Regions from separate parts of the Mesorhizobium sp. M8A.F.Ca.ET.165.01.1.1 genome, predicted to be linked through region 3. Evidence: riboswitches for the same ligand, from Rfam matches in the RefSeq annotation. Region 3 holds a riboswitch; each other region holds the start of a gene.
What was found. A riboswitch is a leader RNA that binds a small molecule or an ion and turns the genes downstream of it on or off. The one in region 3 is predicted to bind cobalamin.
Positions count from the first base shown of each region.

Region 1: it holds a riboswitch for cobalamin, as region 3 does, so the genes downstream of both, bluB (5,6-dimethylbenzimidazole synthase) here and EN808_RS09955 (CbtB domain-containing protein) in region 3, are expected to answer to the same signal.
Region 2: it holds a riboswitch for cobalamin, as region 3 does, so the genes downstream of both, EN808_RS23640 (aromatic ring-hydroxylating dioxygenase subunit alpha) here and EN808_RS09955 (CbtB domain-containing protein) in region 3, are expected to answer to the same signal.

Region 1 covers NZ_SRTH01000004.1:449,234-455,058, forward strand. Annotated here, with positions in the region: gene EN808_RS15405 (MFS transporter) at 1-404, opposite strand, end outside; gene EN808_RS15410 (TetR/AcrR family transcriptional regulator) at 524-1,132, shown strand; gene EN808_RS15415 (hypothetical protein) at 1,222-2,205, shown strand; partial or broken gene bluB (5,6-dimethylbenzimidazole synthase) at 2,373-2,951, opposite strand; cobalamin riboswitch at 3,051-3,233, opposite strand; gene EN808_RS15425 (histone deacetylase family protein) at 3,412-4,338, shown strand; gene EN808_RS15430 (exodeoxyribonuclease VII small subunit) at 4,342-4,593, shown strand; gene EN808_RS15435 (DUF2277 domain-containing protein) at 4,687-4,953, shown strand; gene EN808_RS15440 (pirin family protein) at 4,994-5,825, shown strand, end outside.
Region 2 covers NZ_SRTH01000010.1:57,172-62,996, forward strand. Annotated here, with positions in the region: gene ugpC (sn-glycerol-3-phosphate ABC transporter ATP-binding protein UgpC) at 1-656, shown strand, start outside; gene EN808_RS23625 (DUF680 domain-containing protein) at 736-984, opposite strand; gene EN808_RS23630 (DUF680 domain-containing protein) at 1,048-1,254, opposite strand; gene EN808_RS23635 (DUF680 domain-containing protein) at 1,328-1,528, opposite strand; cobalamin riboswitch at 2,022-2,224, shown strand; gene EN808_RS23640 (aromatic ring-hydroxylating dioxygenase subunit alpha) at 2,339-3,586, shown strand; gene EN808_RS23645 (hybrid-cluster NAD(P)-dependent oxidoreductase) at 3,664-4,764, shown strand; gene EN808_RS23650 (PqqD family protein) at 4,905-5,336, shown strand; gene EN808_RS23655 (serine kinase) at 5,370-5,825, shown strand, end outside.
Region 3 covers NZ_SRTH01000003.1:138,875-144,699, reverse strand. Annotated here, with positions in the region: gene cobD (threonine-phosphate decarboxylase CobD) at 1-510, opposite strand, end outside; gene cbiB (adenosylcobinamide-phosphate synthase CbiB) at 509-1,483, shown strand; gene cobO (cob(I)yrinic acid a,c-diamide adenosyltransferase) at 1,480-2,103, opposite strand; gene cobU (bifunctional adenosylcobinamide kinase/adenosylcobinamide-phosphate guanylyltransferase) at 2,105-2,620, opposite strand; gene EN808_RS09960 (CbtA family protein) at 2,613-3,416, opposite strand; gene EN808_RS09955 (CbtB domain-containing protein) at 3,432-3,611, opposite strand; cobalamin riboswitch at 3,648-3,846, opposite strand; gene EN808_RS09950 (aromatic ring-hydroxylating dioxygenase subunit alpha) at 3,990-5,156, shown strand; gene EN808_RS09945 (MFS transporter) at 5,207-5,825, opposite strand, start outside.

The DNA.
Region 1 (5,825 bases), on a different contig from region 3:
CGTCCTCGGAAAATCTCGGTCCAGCGGGCGCGCACCATTGCCGGCATGCTGGGCATGGCTGCGGCCGCCAGTGTCGAGACGAACAGCGTCCAGACCGGCCAATCCTGATTGGCTGCCGCGATGAGAACCGCGAAGGCAATCACGGTGATGATGGTGGTGGGGACCACGATGCGTGTCTGGCCCAGACGGTCCACCAGCCTTGATATTTGCGGCGCCACGAAAGCGTTGCCCAGCGCGAAAGTCGCCGAGACCGCGCCGGCCAGCCAGTATTCGCCACGCGTTTGAGACAGCATCGCGACGATGCCGATCGGTGCCATGGCGATCGGCAGGCGCGCCAGGAAGCCGGCGGCCGCAAAGCCTTTGGTTCCGGGGGCTCGAAAGATTTCCGAATAGGGGTTTTGCATGGCTGGTTCCTCGACAAAGGATGATGCGACAATTACATACGATGCGTATGAATGTCAGATAGTTCATACGTAGCGTATGTCAATTGGCATACGAGACGTATGTGGATAGGTCCAGAACCATGCACAGACCCCGCAAGGAGATGATTGCCGAGACGCGAGCCAAGCTGATCACGGCGGCCCGCCAGGCTTTCGGCACCATTGGCTACGCCGAAGCGTCGATGGACGATTTCACCGCATCGGCCGGGCTGACGCGCGGCGCCCTCTATCATCATTTCGGCGACAAGAAGGGACTGCTGCAGGCGGTTATCGCCGAAATCGACGCGGAAATGGCTGCACGGGTTAATGAGGTCGCGGCGAGGGCGCCGACCCGCTGGCAGCATTTCGTCGACGAATGCACGACCTACATCGAAATGGCGCTGGAGCCGGAAATCCAGCGCATCATGTTCCGGGACGGTCCGGCCGTGCTGGGAGACCCGGCGCAATGGTCGAATGCCAATGCCTGCGTCGGTTCAATGACCGATCATCTGACGGCGCTGCAACAGGAGGGGATGGTGGTGCCGGGCGTCGATCCCGAAACGGCGGCGCGATTGATCAACGGTGCGAGCAGTCAGGCCGCACAGCGGATCGCCAACTCGAACGATCCCGAAGCGACGTCGAGGAAGGTGGTGGCCGCATTCAAGCAACTGCTCGAAGGCCTGCTCGAGAAACCGGAAGCGCGGTCAAACTGAGCCGCCGCGGCGCTTCCGCCACCGCCTGCAATTGACAATAGCCGGTTTGGGCGCATCCTCCCCAGCCATCTCTGAGGGGAGAATCGGGCATGTGGGATTTCGATATCGGCAGGTCGGTGTCCATCATGATGCGGACCTGGCCTTTCATTGTCTTTCGCATGATCGTCTATTTCGGCATCACGCTGGCCTACATCATGGCCACCGGCACCGGTGCCTCGGTCGGCTACGGCGTCGGCCATATCTCCACCGATCCGGACGGACCGTTGTCCTTTGCCCTTTGGGGCGGTGTGGTCGGTTTCGGCGTCGTCTCGATCGCTGTCTACTGGCTGCGCGAATACATCCTCTACGTCGTCAAGGCCGGCCATATCGCCGTCATGGTGCATCTCATCGACGGGCATGACGTTCCCGACGGCCAGAACCAGATCGCCTACGCGAAAGAGGTTGTGACCGAGCGCTTTGCCGAGGCGAACATCCTTTTCGTCGTCGACCAGTTGGTCAAGGGCGCCATCCGCGCCATCACCGGCCTGCTGGGTGGCATCGCGGCCTTCCTGCCCATCCCAGGCCTGAGCGGCCTGGTCTCGTTCCTCAACACGGTGATCCGGCTATCGCTGACCTATGTCGACGAGATCATTCTCGGCTACAACATCCGCATCAATTCGTCCTCGCCGTTCGAGACGGCGCGCCAAGGCGTGGTGCTCTACGCCCAGAACGGCAAGACCATGGTCAAGAACGCCGTCTGGCTGGCGGTCATCATGTGGGGCGTGTCTTTCGTGATTTTCCTGCTGATGCTGGCTCCGGCAGCCGCCATTCTTTATGTCATGCCCGGGCAACTCGCCGGCTGGGCTTTCGTGCTCGCCATCGTCTTTGCCTGGGCTTTCAAGGCGGCCTTCATCGAGCCATTCGCCATTGCCTGCCTGATGCAGGTCTATTTCAGGACCATCGAGGGCCAGGTGCCTGATCCGGCCTGGGACGCCAGGCTGGCCGAAGCCTCATCGAAGTTCCGGGAACTCAAGGACAAGGCGCTGTCCACCTTCGGCGGCTCGCGCTGGGGCACGGCCGGCGCGACGCGCTGATCGGCGGGGCTGGCGGGCGCACCTGCGACGGTGTCGAGGCGCGCCACCGCCGATTTGAGCGGTGCCTCACCCTGGCCGCAAAACGTCTCGCTCATGATCAGGTCGGGCAGCGGCAGGCGTCGGCCCCAGCCATGTGTTTCGAGGTCGGGTTTCGGCGCGAACTCCGAGACACGACCGACGCAGAGATAGGCGACCGGCGTCACGTGGTCGGGGACAGACAGCAGGCTTTTCAGCGCTTGCGCCTCGATGATGCTGACCCAGCCGACGCCAACACCCTCGGTGCGTGCCGCCAGCCAGAAATTCTGCACCGCGCAGACCGTGCTGTAGAGGTCCATTTCCGGGTTGTGCCAGCGCCCCAGCGGCGAGCCTTTCGAGCGCTCGCGGTCGCAGGTGATACAGATGTTGAATGCGCTTTCGCAAATGCCTTCAAGCTTGAGCTTGCGGTAGAGCGCCTGCCGGTCTGCCTCGATTGCCGGCAGTTCCTGCTCACGCGCGGCAAGGAACAGGTCGCGCACCTCCGCCCGTCGCTTGGCATCGCGGATGACGATGAAGTTCCAGGGTTGCATGAAGCCGACCGATGGCGCGTGGTGGGCGGCAAGCAGCAGCCGCGCCAGCACTGCATCGTCGATCGCCTCCGATGTAAAATGGCTGCGGACGTCGCGCCGCGTGAACATGGCGCGATAAACCGCGTCACGCGCTATCTGATCAAATCCATCGCCCATTGGAGCGGTCATGGCTTCCGGCATCGCTTGTCCCCTTGCGATTGCAGCAGTTCAAATTCTCAGAGCGAACTTTGCGCGTCCAAGAGGACCCACATCGCTCTGATGTCATCCGCCTGACCATGCGGATGACGATGCCTGCCAGGCCGGTCTTCTGGCTCGGGATCAACCCGCGTCCGGTGCCTTCCCGTCATCGACAGTGGCATTTACCGGCGCGGTCCCCCTTACAGCGTTGGGCACGCCACGGAATTTAACCGTGTTCCCGATTCTCCCGCCGGAGCATTTGCAGCCAAGTGAAATCATTTGGCGTCGCAGAATGCGGCTAAAACAAACAGACCGGCAGGCACCAGGCAGTGGCGGCAACCTTACGCCGAAGCCCCGGCGGCGCCAATCCCCGCAGCGACGCCAATGGACGCAGGCGTGATTTTCCCCAGCGATCAAGCCGCCACGCATGGCCATTACGGCGTCGGGGCACTAGATAGGGGAGATGGCTACCCGTCTCTACACGCACCCCATCTTTCTCGAACACGTCACCCCGCCGGGCCACCCCGAGCGGCCCGACCGCCTGCGCGCCATCGAGCGCGTGCTCGACGACGAAGCTTTTGCCGCGCTCGACCGCGTCGAGGCTCCGCAAGGCGACGAGGCGACGATCCTCTACGCGCATCCCGCCGATTTCGTCGCGCGTGTCCGCGCCGCCATCCCCGACGAAGGCATTGCCCACATCGACGCCGATACCACCGCCAGCCCGAAGAGCTGGCAGGCCGCGATCACGGCGATCGGCGCCGCCAACGCCGCCGTCGACGATGTCTTTGCGGGGCGGGCCGACAATGTCTTCGTCGCCGCCCGTCCGCCCGGCCACCATGCCGAAAAGACCACGGCAATGGGCTTCTGCTTCTTCAACACGGCGGCGATCGCTGCCCGCTATGCGCAGAAGAGGCACGGCGCCGAGCGTGTCGCCGTCGTCGACTGGGACGTGCATCACGGCAACGGCACGCAGGATATTTTCTGGGACGATCCGTCGGTGCTCTATTGCTCGACGCACCAGATGCCGTTGTACCCAGGCACCGGGGCGAAGAACGAGACCGGTGCCGGCAACATCGTCAACGCGCCGCTGGCGCCACAGACCGGCAGCGAGGTGTTTCGCGATGCCTTCCTGTCGCGCGTGCTGCCATCGCTCGACAATTTCGCCCCCGACCTGATCATCATTTCGGCCGGCTTCGACGCGCACCACCGCGACCCGCTGGCCGAGATCAATCTGACCGAGGACGATTTCGACTGGGCGACCGGCCAACTGATGCAGCGCGCCGCACGCCACGGCGGCAACCGGCTCGTCAGCCTGCTCGAGGGTGGCTACGATCTGCAAGGATTGGCATTTTCGGTCGCCGCCCATGTCGGGCGACTGATGAAAGGATGAATGATGAGCGGTGAGATCAACGAAGACGTCAAGGCGATGAGCTTCGAACAGGCACTCGACGCGCTGGAGAAGATCGTCGATGATCTGGAGCGCGGCGACGTGCCGCTCGACCAGTCGATCCGGATCTACGAGCGCGGCGAGGCGCTGAAGGCGCATTGCGACCGCTTGCTGAAGGCAGCCGAGGACAAGGTCGAGAAGATCAGGCTGTCGCGCGATGGCAAGCCGGTTGGAACCGAGCCGCTCGACGCGGACTAAGGCGCCCTCGCAGTCTTACCGATTTTTGGACACGATCATGATTGAGGATACAGTTCGTCCCGATTGAAACGGACAAGAGGAGGTTTGGAAACGATGTGCAGAAACATCAAGACCCTGTTCAATTTTGATCCGCCGGCAACCAACGACGAAGTCCGCGACGCGGCACTCCAGTTTGTCCGCAAGCTGAGTGGAACGACGCGGCCGTCGAAACAGAACCAGCATGCGTTCGATCATGCTGTCGAAGCCATCGCGGCATCGGCACGCGAATTGCTTGATTCCCTCGAAACCCACCAGCATCCGCGCAATCGCGAAGAGGTGGCGGCCAAACTAAGAGCAAAGGCCGCGATCCGCTTTGCCTGATGCGGCTGATGCAGCCACCGAGCGCTGACCAGGAGAGTTCATGAGCTTCTTCCCGGGGAAAGACCCTGAGGCCGGCGATGCCTTCGCCAGCGACCAGATCGAGTTGATGGTCATCCCCAACGCCAAGGATATTGGCGGCTTCGAAGTGCGCCGCGCGTTGCCGACCGCCAAGAGGCGGCTGGTCGGGCCGTTCATCTTCTTCGACCGCATGGGCCCGGCCATCCTGCGCGCCGGCCAGGCGCTCGATGTCCGTCCGCACCCGCATATCGGCCTGTCGACCGTGACCTATCTGTTCGACGGCAAGATCCGGCATCGCGATTCGCTCGGCACCGAAATGGTGATCCAGCCCGGCGACGTGAACCTGATGACCGCGGGCCGTGGCATCGTCCATTCCGAGCGCACGCCACAGGAATTGCGCGGCGCGCCGATGTCCATCTCCGGCTTGCAGACTTGGCTGGCACTGCCCGATGGCAAGGAAGAGGTTGCGCCGGTGTTCGAGAACACAGCGGCGCTTCGGCTTCCCGAGATCGATGCCGACGGCGTCAGCGGGCGCGTCGTCATCGGTGATTTCCAGGGATTGCGGTCTCCGGTGCGGGCGGACTCCGAAACGCTCTACGCTGATTTGCGGCTGGCGCCCGGTGCCAGTGTCAAAATCCCGGCCGATGCGGAAGAGCGCGCCATCTATACGCTGGAAGGCGAGGTCTCGATTTCGGGCGACGTCTTTCCGGCGGAACGGCTGCTGGTGTTCCGCCCCGGCGACGAGATCGTCATATCATCGCTGACCGGGGCGCATTTCATGCTGTTCGGCGGCGCCTCGCTCGGTTCGAAGCGCTACATCTGGTGGAATTTCGTCTCCTCGTCCAAGGAGCGCA
Region 2 (5,825 bases), on a different contig from region 3:
AAGTGTTCCTGTTCGACGAACCGCTGTCGAACCTTGACGCGGCACTGCGCGTCGCCACGCGTATCGAGATCGCCAAGCTCAAGGAATCGATGCCCAACACGACCATGATCTATGTCACCCACGACCAGGTCGAGGCGATGACGCTGGCCGACCGCATCGTGGTGCTGAAGGATGGCCACATCGAGCAGGTCGGCACGCCCATGGAGCTCTACAAGAACCCCGGCAACCTATTCGTCGCCCAGTTCATCGGCTCGCCGGCCATGAACATCCTGCCGGCCACGGTCGACAAGACGGGCAACCCGACCATCATCAGCCATGTCGGCGGCCGCAAGGCGACGGTGCCGATCGCGACGCCTCCCTCGGCAAAGGGAGCGGCGGTCAGCTTCGGCGTGCGGCCGGAAGATCTCGCGATCGCCAGTGGTGCGGACTATCTGTTCGAGGGGACGGTCGATTATGTCGAGCAACTCGGCGAGGTTCAGTTGGTCTATATCGACATCGGCCGTGCCGACCTGCCGCTGGTGACCAAGCTGCCGGGCAATGTCGAGGTCAAGCGCGGCTCGACGCTGCAGTTGACCGCCAATGCCGGCGACCTTCATATCTTCGATGCGGATGGACGGTCGTTCGCGCTGCACGAAGCGGAAGCAAAAGCCGCCTGAGGCCAGCCATGTCTCGACAACAAAAAAAGAGAGCAGCGGGCAGGCCCGCCGCTCTCTTTTTATACATCACGACGGCTGGTTAGTTGTTGCCGAAGAGATTGCGGTCTGCGCCGTGAGGGGCGGACTTCTGCACGTCGCCGGACGAGTTGAGCAGCTTGTAGATGGGTGAGTCGCTGTTGCGGACCGAACCCGTATGCGACGTATCGACATTGACGGTCGACGATGCAGTGGGCTGATTGGCGCCATTGGAGCCATAGTTGTCACTGCCGGCGAAAGCGCTGCCGGAGAGGGCCAGAACGGCGGCGGCAGCAATGAGGATCTTGTTCATTTCCAATACTCCTGATGTCTTGAATTCCACGAGCGGCGGGCAAGCCGCCACTCGCAACAGGCGTCAACGGCCGAAGAGGTTGCGATCGCTACCCGGCCGGGCAGGCGCCTCGGTGGCCGGAGCCGACTTGCCGATCGACGCGGTGTTCGCGTTGTCGGTCGACGTGACAGCCGCCTGGTTGGCACCGCTCGAACCGTAGTTGTCGCTGCCGGCAAAGGCGCTGCCGGAGAGGGCCAGGACGGCGGCGGCGGCAATGAGGATCTTGTTCATTTTAGGTACTCCTGAATTTGTGGCATCCACCCCGCGCGGCAGGGTCGCCCCGCCGCAGGCCGGGGATCGGCTGTTAGTTGTTGCCGAAGAGATTGTGGTCGGCGCCCTGGGCAGGCGTCTGAGCAGCCGGCTCCGACTTGCTGGTCGAAGCGGTGTACGAGCTGTCGACAGTGGCAGCGGGGGTGGCGGCGTTCGAACCGTAATGGTCGCTACCAGCGAAGGCGCTGCCGGAAATGGCCAGAAGGGCGGCGGCAGTGAGAACAATCTTTTTCATTTTGGGTACTCCAGTATTTTTCCGTCCGTCTAGCGGCGTGTCTTGGGATTAAAATCGCGTCGTTCGGACCGCCCCGATGTGGGAGAGCACCTCTGCTGTTTCCAATCACGAAGTTGTTCAGCGTGGACCATGACTCTACCACTTGAAATTGTACCAGCGATTTCCACATCGGTTATTTTCTGTCGTTATATCAACCAGTTAGCTAAAAATGACACCCCGATCACCAACTGTATCGGAGGCTCGGCGTTCACACCGTCCTGCACGCACCGTCAACAGAAACGAACCGTTCGGTTCGATTTTAGAATCTGCTAATAGTCACTTTTTGAAACTGTTAACCCTTTTGCCCCCGGCAAAGGGGGCGAAAACGGCGCCTGCGCGCCAGGCGACAGAATGCGATTCCAACGCCTACGACCCTGTCATGACGATCCAGCATGCGTGTCGCGCCGCATGGATGCGATGTCGCTTTCGTGCCGATGTCGCAAAGCCTGTCGTGATTAGATCAGGCATCTCAGGTGCCGCTGCGTGACGACGGAGCGGAGAATTGGGAAGCCGGTCAGATTCCGGCGCTGCCCCCGCAACGGTGGTGGAGTTCAAGTCGCAACGGGAGACCACTGGGCGAAAGCCTGGGAAGGTGTCGCGATGGTCCGCAAGGACGACTCCAGAGCCCGGAAACCAGCCCGAGATCGCTAGAACTCGACTGATCGCGGTGGGCGGTCAAGAGGCGGATGGTGTTTGTCCGGCTTTGCGCCGATCTGCGTCCAGTCCTTCCTCAATCACCACCAGTTCAGTCCTTGAAAATGAGGACAGGACATGGACGCGCGCAACGACATGCTGAGGCTCTTGAACAGCCGCAGACAAGGCTTTTCGCTGGAACAGCCTTTTTACACCGACCCGGACTACTTCAAGCTCGACATGGAGCTGATCTGGTATCGCGACTGGCTGTTCATCGGCCATGATTGCGAATTGCCCAAGCCGGGCAGCTTCATCACCGTGCAGGTCGGCGACTATCCTATCGTGCTGGTGCGCGATCAGCAGGGCAAGATCAACGCCTTCCACAATTCCTGCCGCCATCGTGGCAGCCGCGTCTGCAACAGCGACAAGGGCATGGCCGCCAAACTGGTCTGTCCCTATCACCAGTGGACCTATGAGCTGGACGGGCGTCTGCTGTTCGCCCGCCAGATGGCCGAGGGGTTCGACAAGAGCCAGTTCGGGCTGAAGCCGGTCGCCTGCGAAAGCGTCGCCGGCTATGTCTTCATCTGCCTAGCCAAGGAGCCGGCCGACTTCGCGCCGATGCGGGCAATGATCGAGCCCTATCTCAAGCCGCACCGGCTGAGCGAGGCCAAGATCGCCTTCGAGAGCACGATCATCGAGAAGGGCAATTGGAAGCTGGTTTGGGAAAACAACCGCGAATGCTATCATTGCGCGGGCAATCATCCCGAACTGTGCAGGACCTTCCCGGAAGCACCGACCGTGACCGGCGTGCAAGGCGCCGACAGCGATCCGGAGATGCTGGCGCACTGGGCGAAGTGCGAAGCTGTTGGCCTGCCCAGCAAATTCCGCATCGACCCGGCCGGGCAATACCGCGCCACCCGCGCGCCGCTGCTGCGCGATGCCCAGAGCTACACGATGACCGGCAAGCGGGCGGTGAGGAAGGACCTGTCCGACAGCGTTTCGGCCGACCGCATCGGCACGCTGATGCACTATCACTACCCGACGACCTGGAACCACATCCTCGTTGATCATGCCGTCACCTTCCGCGTGCTGCCGGTCAGCGCAACCGAAACGGCGGTGACGACGAAGTGGTTGGTGCACAAGGACGCCGTCGAGGGTGTCGACTACGATCTCGCCGAACTCACCCATGTCTGGACCGAGACCAACGACCAGGATCGCCGCATCGTCGAGGAGAACGCTTTCGGTATCCTGTCGCCGGCCTATGAACCCGGCCCGTATTCGGAGCTGCATGAAGGCGGCGTCATCCAGTTCGTCGACTGGTATGCCCGCTTCATCGGTCCGCGCCTGGCCGAAGGCGGGCGGCCGGCGCTGCGCAGCGTCGCCTAGCGCATGTCACCCAAAAGTGTGCAGCGGTTTTGGGATCACGACATGCGCAAAATGAAAGGTATGCAGGGATGAATGCGATGACCGACCTTGGCCTCTATCGCCATCTCGACCAGATGGCGCCCTGGAACGACAGACTGCAGGTGCTGGAAGTGACCGGTGTCAGCGATGAGGCGCCCGACGTCAAGACCTTCACCTTCCGGTCCGACAACCAGACCTGGTTCCGCTACAAGCCGGGCCAGTTCGTGACGCTGGAGCTGCCGACGCCAGATGGGCCGCTGATGCGCACCTACACGCTGTCGTCGTCGCCGTCGCGGCCGTTCTCGATCGCGGTGACGGTGAAGGCGCAGGCGGGCAGCATCGGCACACGCTGGATGTTCGATCACCTGGCGCCCGGCTCGCACGTCAAGGCCTATGGACCGGGCGGCGACTTTTCACTGCACAGCCATCCGGCGGCGAAATATCTGTTCGTCTCGGCCGGCTCCGGCGTGACGCCGATGATGTCGATGCTGCGCTGGCTGAACGACTGTGCGCCATGGACCGATGTCGGTTTCGTCAACTGCGCGCGGCGCCCGGAAGAAATCATCTTCCGCAAGGAACTCGAACTGCTCGGGGGCCACATGCCTGGCCTGTCGCTCGGCTTCATGATCGAGGAACGGTCGAGCCGCGAGGGCTGGTACGGCCATATGGGCCGCATCGACGCCATCCGGCTGCCGCTCCTGGCACCCGATTTCCGCGAACGCGAAATCTTCTGCTGTGGGCCCGATCCCTTCATGCGCGCCGTGCGCGGCATGCTCGAAGCCGCCGGCTTCGACATGGCAAAGTACCATCAGGAAAGCTTTGCCGCGCCGACCGTGGACGAAGTCCCGGCACCGTTTGCCGCGCCGGCTGAAGACGGCGCGGCAATTTCCGTCGAAGCCGCGACGCCGATCCGCTTCGCGCTTTCGGATGTCGACGCCGACTGCGTCGCCGGCCAGACCGTGCTGCAGACCGCGCGCGCCTCGGGCGTGCGAATACCGGCGGCCTGCGAATTCGGCCTGTGCGGAACCTGCAAGGTGAAGAAAGTCTCCGGCAGCGTCGAGATGAGCCACAATGGCGGCATCCTCGATCATGAGATCGACGACGGCTTCATCCTGGCCTGTTGTTCCAAGCCATTGTCGGCGCTGGAAATCGAGGCTTGATCCGCCCGTCCTTCGTCTGATCCCGGAAATGTCGGCGCCTTGCCGGCAAAGGTTACCTTGCCAAGGAACGACCGAAAGTCTACAGGCGTTGTCGGTGGAATCGGTCCTGCTGGCGGGCAGGGATGTAAAGCGGGGCAACAATGAAGCATGAATCCCATGCCTATGCGGTTGCGAGCCGGGATATCGTTTTCGAATCCTTCGATGGCGAGGCCGTGGTGCTCAACCTTGCCAATGGCAAATATTTCGGCTTCTCCGATTCCGGCAGCAAGGCGTGGCAGGTGCTTTCGTCCGGAGCGGATGCCCAGGCTCTGATCGGGCTGGCCGCGGGCGGCTCGACAATAAGCCAAGCCGAACTCGAACACTTCATATCGCAGCTGCTCGAACTGGGTTTGCTGGTGCGTTCTGAAGCGACGGCGCAGCCACTGCCGGGCGAATTGCAAGCCGAGCTTGCCGCCACCAGCGAGCCGCTCAATGTCAGCATCCACGACGACCTCGCGGACCTGATCGTCGTTGATCCCATCCATGAGGTCGAGGAACCCCTTGGCTGGCCGGCGGTCAAGCAGGCTTCCTGATCGGCCGGCCGCAGCCGTGATGGAAGGCGCTTGATGCCGCGCGTCACGCTCGAAACCCTGCCGGACTACGCCCGGTATCTCATCGCCGCCGCTGAAGGCGCTGCCTCGCGCTATCCGACCATCCGGCGGGTTCGGCTGCCCGGGCTGGAACTGGCCGTGCATCTGGGTCACGGTGTGCTCGCCGACGCCCTGAGCCATGCATTTGTCGAGGCCGCTCACGATCAGCCGGAACCGTCCACCTGCCGCATCTTCATCGCTCATCCCGGCATCGACGGCATCCCGGAGCCGGCGCGATGGGGCGACGCGCATTTCACCGAGCACGGCTTTGCCAAACGGCTCGCCGAAGCCGGGTTACGCGGCCACTATTTCCACGATCTAGATTTCTGGCAGATCTACGATCCGCAACGTTGCGTTGGCGTACAGCTGATGGCCTCGGCCGATGCCTTTCCGCCTTGGGAGCCGGGGGCACCGCTGCGCGCCTTCCTGCAT
Region 3 (5,825 bases):
GACGACCAGCAACCCGCCCCTGGCGCGCAACCTGGCGGCCAGCGCCAGCAGCCGGTCGCGCTCGATGATGCGCCCATCCGGATTGTTCGGATTGACGATGATGGCGAGGTCGGCTTCGGCCAGCGCGGCGAAATCGCCGACCCCGGCCACCTCGTGCCCGGCGATTGCCGCCGCCCTGGCGTGTTCCGCATAGGTCGGCGCCAGCACCAATGCCTTGCCGGGCCGCACCAGCGATGCCACGCGCGGCAGCAGAATCTGCGTACCAGGCGCCGCCACGACGTTGCCCGCTGAAGGCGCGCCATAGGTTTGGGCCGCAATCTCTATCAGCTCGCACCCACGCGCGGCCTCCGGCAATCGCCACAGGGCGGTGGCGGGCAGATCGAAAAGCGGGTAGGAGTGCGGATTGATACCGGTCGAGAGGTCGACGAACGGCAGCACGGCATTGGGGAAAAGCGCCCTTGCCCGGCCAAGACTTCCACCATGGTCCACCGCTCCTTCAAGAAGCTTCATGTCAGTCCTGATCGCTTTCCTGTCATTGGTTGTCGAATTCGCCCTCGGTTATCCCGACTGGCTGTTTCGCGCCATCGGCCATCCGGTGACGTGGTTCGGAAGGCTGATATCCTTTCTCGACTTGAGGCTCAACCGCGCCACTGATCCCGACGCGCTGCGTCGCCAACGTGGTGTCCAGGCGCTTCTCGTCATCGTGCTGGTGCCGGCGGCAGCAGGTCTTTGCGTGCAGCTTGTCCTGCTCTGGTTCGTCCCCTTGGGATTGATCATTGCCGTCCTTCTGGCGACATCGCTTCTGTCGCAGAAAAGCCTTTACGAACACGTCGAAGCCGTCGCCGACGCGCTCGACAGCGGAGGCCTCGACATGGGCCGAGCCGCCGTCTCGCGAATCGTTGGCCGCGATCCCGAAACGCTGGACCGCGCCGGCGTCTGCCGGGCGGCGATCGAGAGCCTGGCGGAGAATTTCTCCGACGGCATCGTCGCCCCCGCCTTCTGGACCGGTGTCGGCGGGCTGGCCGGCGGCGCCGCCTACAAGGCCGCCAACACCGCCGATTCGATGATCGGCCACCGCACCCCACGCCATGAGGCCTTCGGCTGGGCGGCGGCACGCTTCGACGATTGGATCAACCTGCCGGCATCACGGCTGACGGCGGTGCTGATTGTGCTGGCCGCTTTCCTGGTCAAGGGCACCGACCCCGGCAATGCCTGGCAGGCGGTACGGCGCGACGCGAAAAAACACCGCTCGCCCAATGCCGGCTGGCCGGAAGCGGCCATGGCCGGCGCACTTGGCCTCGCGCTCGCCGGGCCGCGCAGCTATGGCGGCGTCGTGGTCGACGACGTCTTCATGGGCGAAGACGGACGACGCGATGTCGACAGCGGCGACATCCGGCGGGCGCTCCAACTTTATCGTGTCGCCGACTATTTGCTGATTGGCCTGTTTGGGCTGATCGCGGTGATCGCAATCCTGGTGTTCTAGAACTCGATGCCCTGCTGCGCTTTTACGCCGGCGGAAAAATGGTGCTTCGTCAGCCCCATCTCGGTGACCAGGTCCGCCGCCTCGACCAGCGCCGGCTTCGCGTTGCGACCGGTGACGACAACGTGCAGGCCCTCGCGGCGAGCCTTGAGCGCGGCAACCACCTTGTCGAGATCGAGATAATCGTAGCGCAGCGCGATGTTGAGTTCATCGAGCACGACAAGGCTGATCGAGGGGTCGCCAATCAATTCCACGGCCTTGGCCCAGGCGGCTTCGGCGGCCGCGATGTCGCGCTTCAGATCCTGCGTTTCCCAGGTGAACCCCTCGCCCATCGCATGCCAGACGATCCGGTCGCCGAAGGCGGCGAAAGCGTCCTTCTCGCCGGTGTGCCATTTGCCCTTGATGAACTGGACGACGCCGACGCGCTTGCCGTAGCCGAGCATCCGCAGTGCGAGACCGAAGGCGGCCGTGGTCTTGCCCTTGCCGGGGCCGGTGTTGACGATCAGCAACCCCTTCTCGATCGTCTTGCCCGCGACCTCGGCGTCCTGCACCGCCTTGCGCTTGGCCATCTTGGCGCGATGGCGTTCTTCATCCCGGTCTTTGGAGCCCTTGTCTTCGGTCATTTCATTTCACCTTGAGCGGTAGCCCCGCCACCATCAGGAGCACCGTATCGGCGACCGCGGCGACCCGCTGGTTGAGCCGACCGGCGTCGTCGCGAAAACGCCGCCCCAGCGCATTGTCGGGCACGATGCCTTGCCCGACCTCGTTCGACACCACGAACCACGGCCCGCGCGGCCGCGACAGAACGTCCGCCAGCCGTCGGCACGCGGCCTCGACGTCGTGATCCGCCAGCATGTGATTGGTCAGCCACAGCGTCAGGCAGTCGACAAGCACCGGCTGATCATCCGGCAACGCCTCCAGGGCTTCGGCAAGGTCGAGTGGCGCGTCGATGGTCGACCAGCCCTCGCCGCGCCGCGAGCGGTGCAGCGCGATGCGTTCATGCATCTCGTCGTCATAGGCTTGCGCCGTGGCGATATAGGCCCATGGCGAGGGCAACGCCGCCACCAGGGTTTCTGCGTGCGCGCTCTTGCCGGAGCGCGCACCACCGATGATGAAGGTCAGCTTGCCCAGATCAGGCAAAGCTGTCGCGCAGGCTGGTCGCCGTGCCGGTGAAGCGCCCGCGAACCACGCCAACGACCGCGCCGAGCACCAGCCAGAACACCAGATTTGTCACCGTCACCGCCACCACGAACTGATGGTGCAGGCCTTCCGGGATCGGTGTCTCGAAGCTGTCGGGCTGCGGCGCGCCGACAATGTGCGGCGCGACGATCAGCAAGACCGCGAGGATGGTCAACGGCAGCGATCTGCGAAACACGATCAGGCCAAGGCCGATAGCGGTTGCCGCCACCGTTGCCGACCACCAGATCTGGCGCGGCAGGAGATCGGCCGCCGGCATTGCAGGCAGCTCCGGCTGCAGGCCGAGGCCAGGCGCCAGTGTGAACACGGCAAAGCCGGCCAGACCCCAGAAAACGCCCTGGCGCCAGTTGCCGACGCCGCCTGCGAATTCCGAAACCGCGACCAGGACCAATGCGAAGCCGATGCCGGTGACGATATTGGCAAGCACGCTGAAGGCGAAACGCTCTAAGCCGTCGGCCGGCGCCCAGCCTTCATCCTCCGCTACCGGAGCAGCTGCTTCCGCTGCCGGCGCGGCGGAACTCATGGCATTGCCTGCCGGAGCGGCCGTGCTCACGGCGCCGGTATCGGTTGCCGCGGGTGCCGCGCCATGGTCGTGATGATGGCCGCCGCCTGCCTTTTCGTAGACTTCCGCTTTCAGGATCAGCGGAACGGTCGCATAGGCCTGCATGCAGGCAAGAACGACACCGGCCACGAGCCCCGCGATCGCCGCGACGAACACGACGTTGCGAAAAAGGTTCATGATGTCAGATCCCAGTTAGTGGCAGGGAAACGCCATCGAGTGGCGATAATCGTGGGCGGCGTTGTGGACCGCATCGATGTGCGAGAAGCCGACAAAGCCGACAACGAAAATGCCGAGCAGCGCGGCGAGCGCGAGCTGCATGAAGCGCGACTGCGAGGAGACGGAGGCGCCGAGGGAGACGGTAGCAGTGGTCATTTCCAGTCCTTTCGCCCTCCACCCGAGGGCATAGAAGTCAGTCTTTTCGCCGCCGGCAGGTCTCCTGGCTCGCGGATAAGCGCCCTTCCCCACCTTCCCGAAGAAAAATCTTCAGTGGCATATGGAGAGGACTACCGCACACAGTTGCGGGGGCAGCCACGGCATTGGGCGAAACCTCGCCCGCACCGCATTCCCTCTTGGCTCCCAAAAAGGAACCGACGACGTTGGTGACTATAGGGAAATTCGCCGCGCGCGGCAAACCAAATTCCGACAGCCGCCAGCGCAGGAGCGTCGTATCGGCAAAGCCGCTCCCATCCCGTCCTGATTGACAAACTTCATGGCCGGGTGTCGGCTGGCAAGCCTCACAGGAAGCCAGCCATGCAGCCCAATGCCAGCGAGCGCGATCCTTATAACGGGCTGACCCGTACCGAGCCGACGCTGCCCTCATCGGCATATTGGGACCAGGAGAGCTATAAGCGTGATCTCGACGCCATCTGGTACAGAGACTGGCTGCTCGTCTGCCGCGAGGCCGATCTGGCGCAGCCGCTAGCCTTCCGCCGATTCCGCATCGGCACGCAGGACATCCTCGTGCTGCGCGACGACACAGGTGAGCTGCGCGCCTTCCACAACACCTGCCGCCATCGCGGCTCGCAGCTTTGCCAGGAGAGCGAGGGCCGCCTGAAAGCGCGGCTGATAACCTGCCCGTATCACGCCTGGTCCTACTCGCTGCGCGGCGAGCTGGTGCGCGTGCCGTCGAAATCGCTGCCTGACGGCTTCGACAAGGCCGATCACCCGCTTTATCGCGTCGCGCTCTCGGTGTGGCGCGGCTTCGTCTTCGTCAATCTTGCTGAAGATGCCGCCGGCTCGGCGCAATCCTCCTTCGATCCCGCGTCCGGCAACCTCGGCAACTGGCCGCTCGAAACGCTGGTCTCAGGCCATGTGCTGCGCAAGGTCATGAACTGCAACTGGAAGATCTTTTGGGAAAACTTCAACGAGTGCCTGCACTGTCCGGGCGTCCACAAGGACCTGTCGCGGCTGGTGCCGATCTATGGCCGCGGCCTGATGAGCCGGCATGACGATCCCGAATGGCTCCGCCACGCCGACAATGACGCGCCGGAATTTTCCGGCGGCTTGCGCGCAGGCGCCCAGACCTGGTCGCGCGACGGCCAGACGCACGGGCCGGTCTTCTCAGGGCTGAAGCCGGCGGAACGCAGCGCCGGCCAGACCTATGCCACCAGCCTGCCCTCGATGTTCATCGTCGGCCATGTCGACTATGTCAGGACCGTGCGCCTGGTGCCGCTCGGTCCCGAACAGACGGAGCTTGTCGCGGAGTGGCTGTTCGCGCCCGAGGCCCTCGCCGAGACCGATATCGACAACATCATCACCTTTGGCACACAGGTGCTGGAGGAGGACGCCGCCATCTGCGAGGTCAACCAGAAGGGCTTGCGCTCGATGCGCCACACAGCCGGCGTGCTGATGCCCGAGGAATATGATCTGCACCGCTTCCACAATTGGGTGCGCGAGCGCCATGCGGCGGTGACATGAGGGTATGTCGAGATTCAGGTCAGGCCGGCATCACCTGAATATCGACATACCTACAGGGACTTCGGCAGGTAGCGCCAGGTCATGAAGCCGCAAAACGCCGCCAGCAGGCTGAGGGTGACGAACACCGATCCCAGGCCGAAGAACGCCAGCACCACCGAATAGACCAGCGGCGGCGTCAGTTCGGAAAAATCGAGATAGGTGCGGTAGACCGCCGCCATCTGCGCCCGCTCATAGGAGCGTACCGAGCGCATGAAGGCGGTCGAACCCAGGGCGTCGAGCGCGATGGTGAAGAAGGCGCCGCACAACAGGAAGGCGCCGGTCAGCAACGGTGCTGTCGCTCCGATCGTGCCGGCGGCCAGCAGCGATGCCGACATGGCGAAATAGGCAAACGTCATGGTGCGCCGGCCGCCAAAGCGCTTTCCTGCCTTGCCCCAGAAGATAGCCATGAACAAAAGCGCGTTGCCGGCCGAGACCAGCAGGCCGCCGGCGATATCGCCCTGCCCGGTGATGACCATGAACAGCGGCCCATAGACGAAGAATGTCGTCCAGAAGCAGGAGCGGCCGAAGGCGATCAGCCAGGCGAGTCTGAGCCTCGGCTGCGCCACGAAGCGGCCGATATTGGCGAGCGGATTGGCCGGCCGCGTCTTACCCGGGCGGATCGACGGGTTG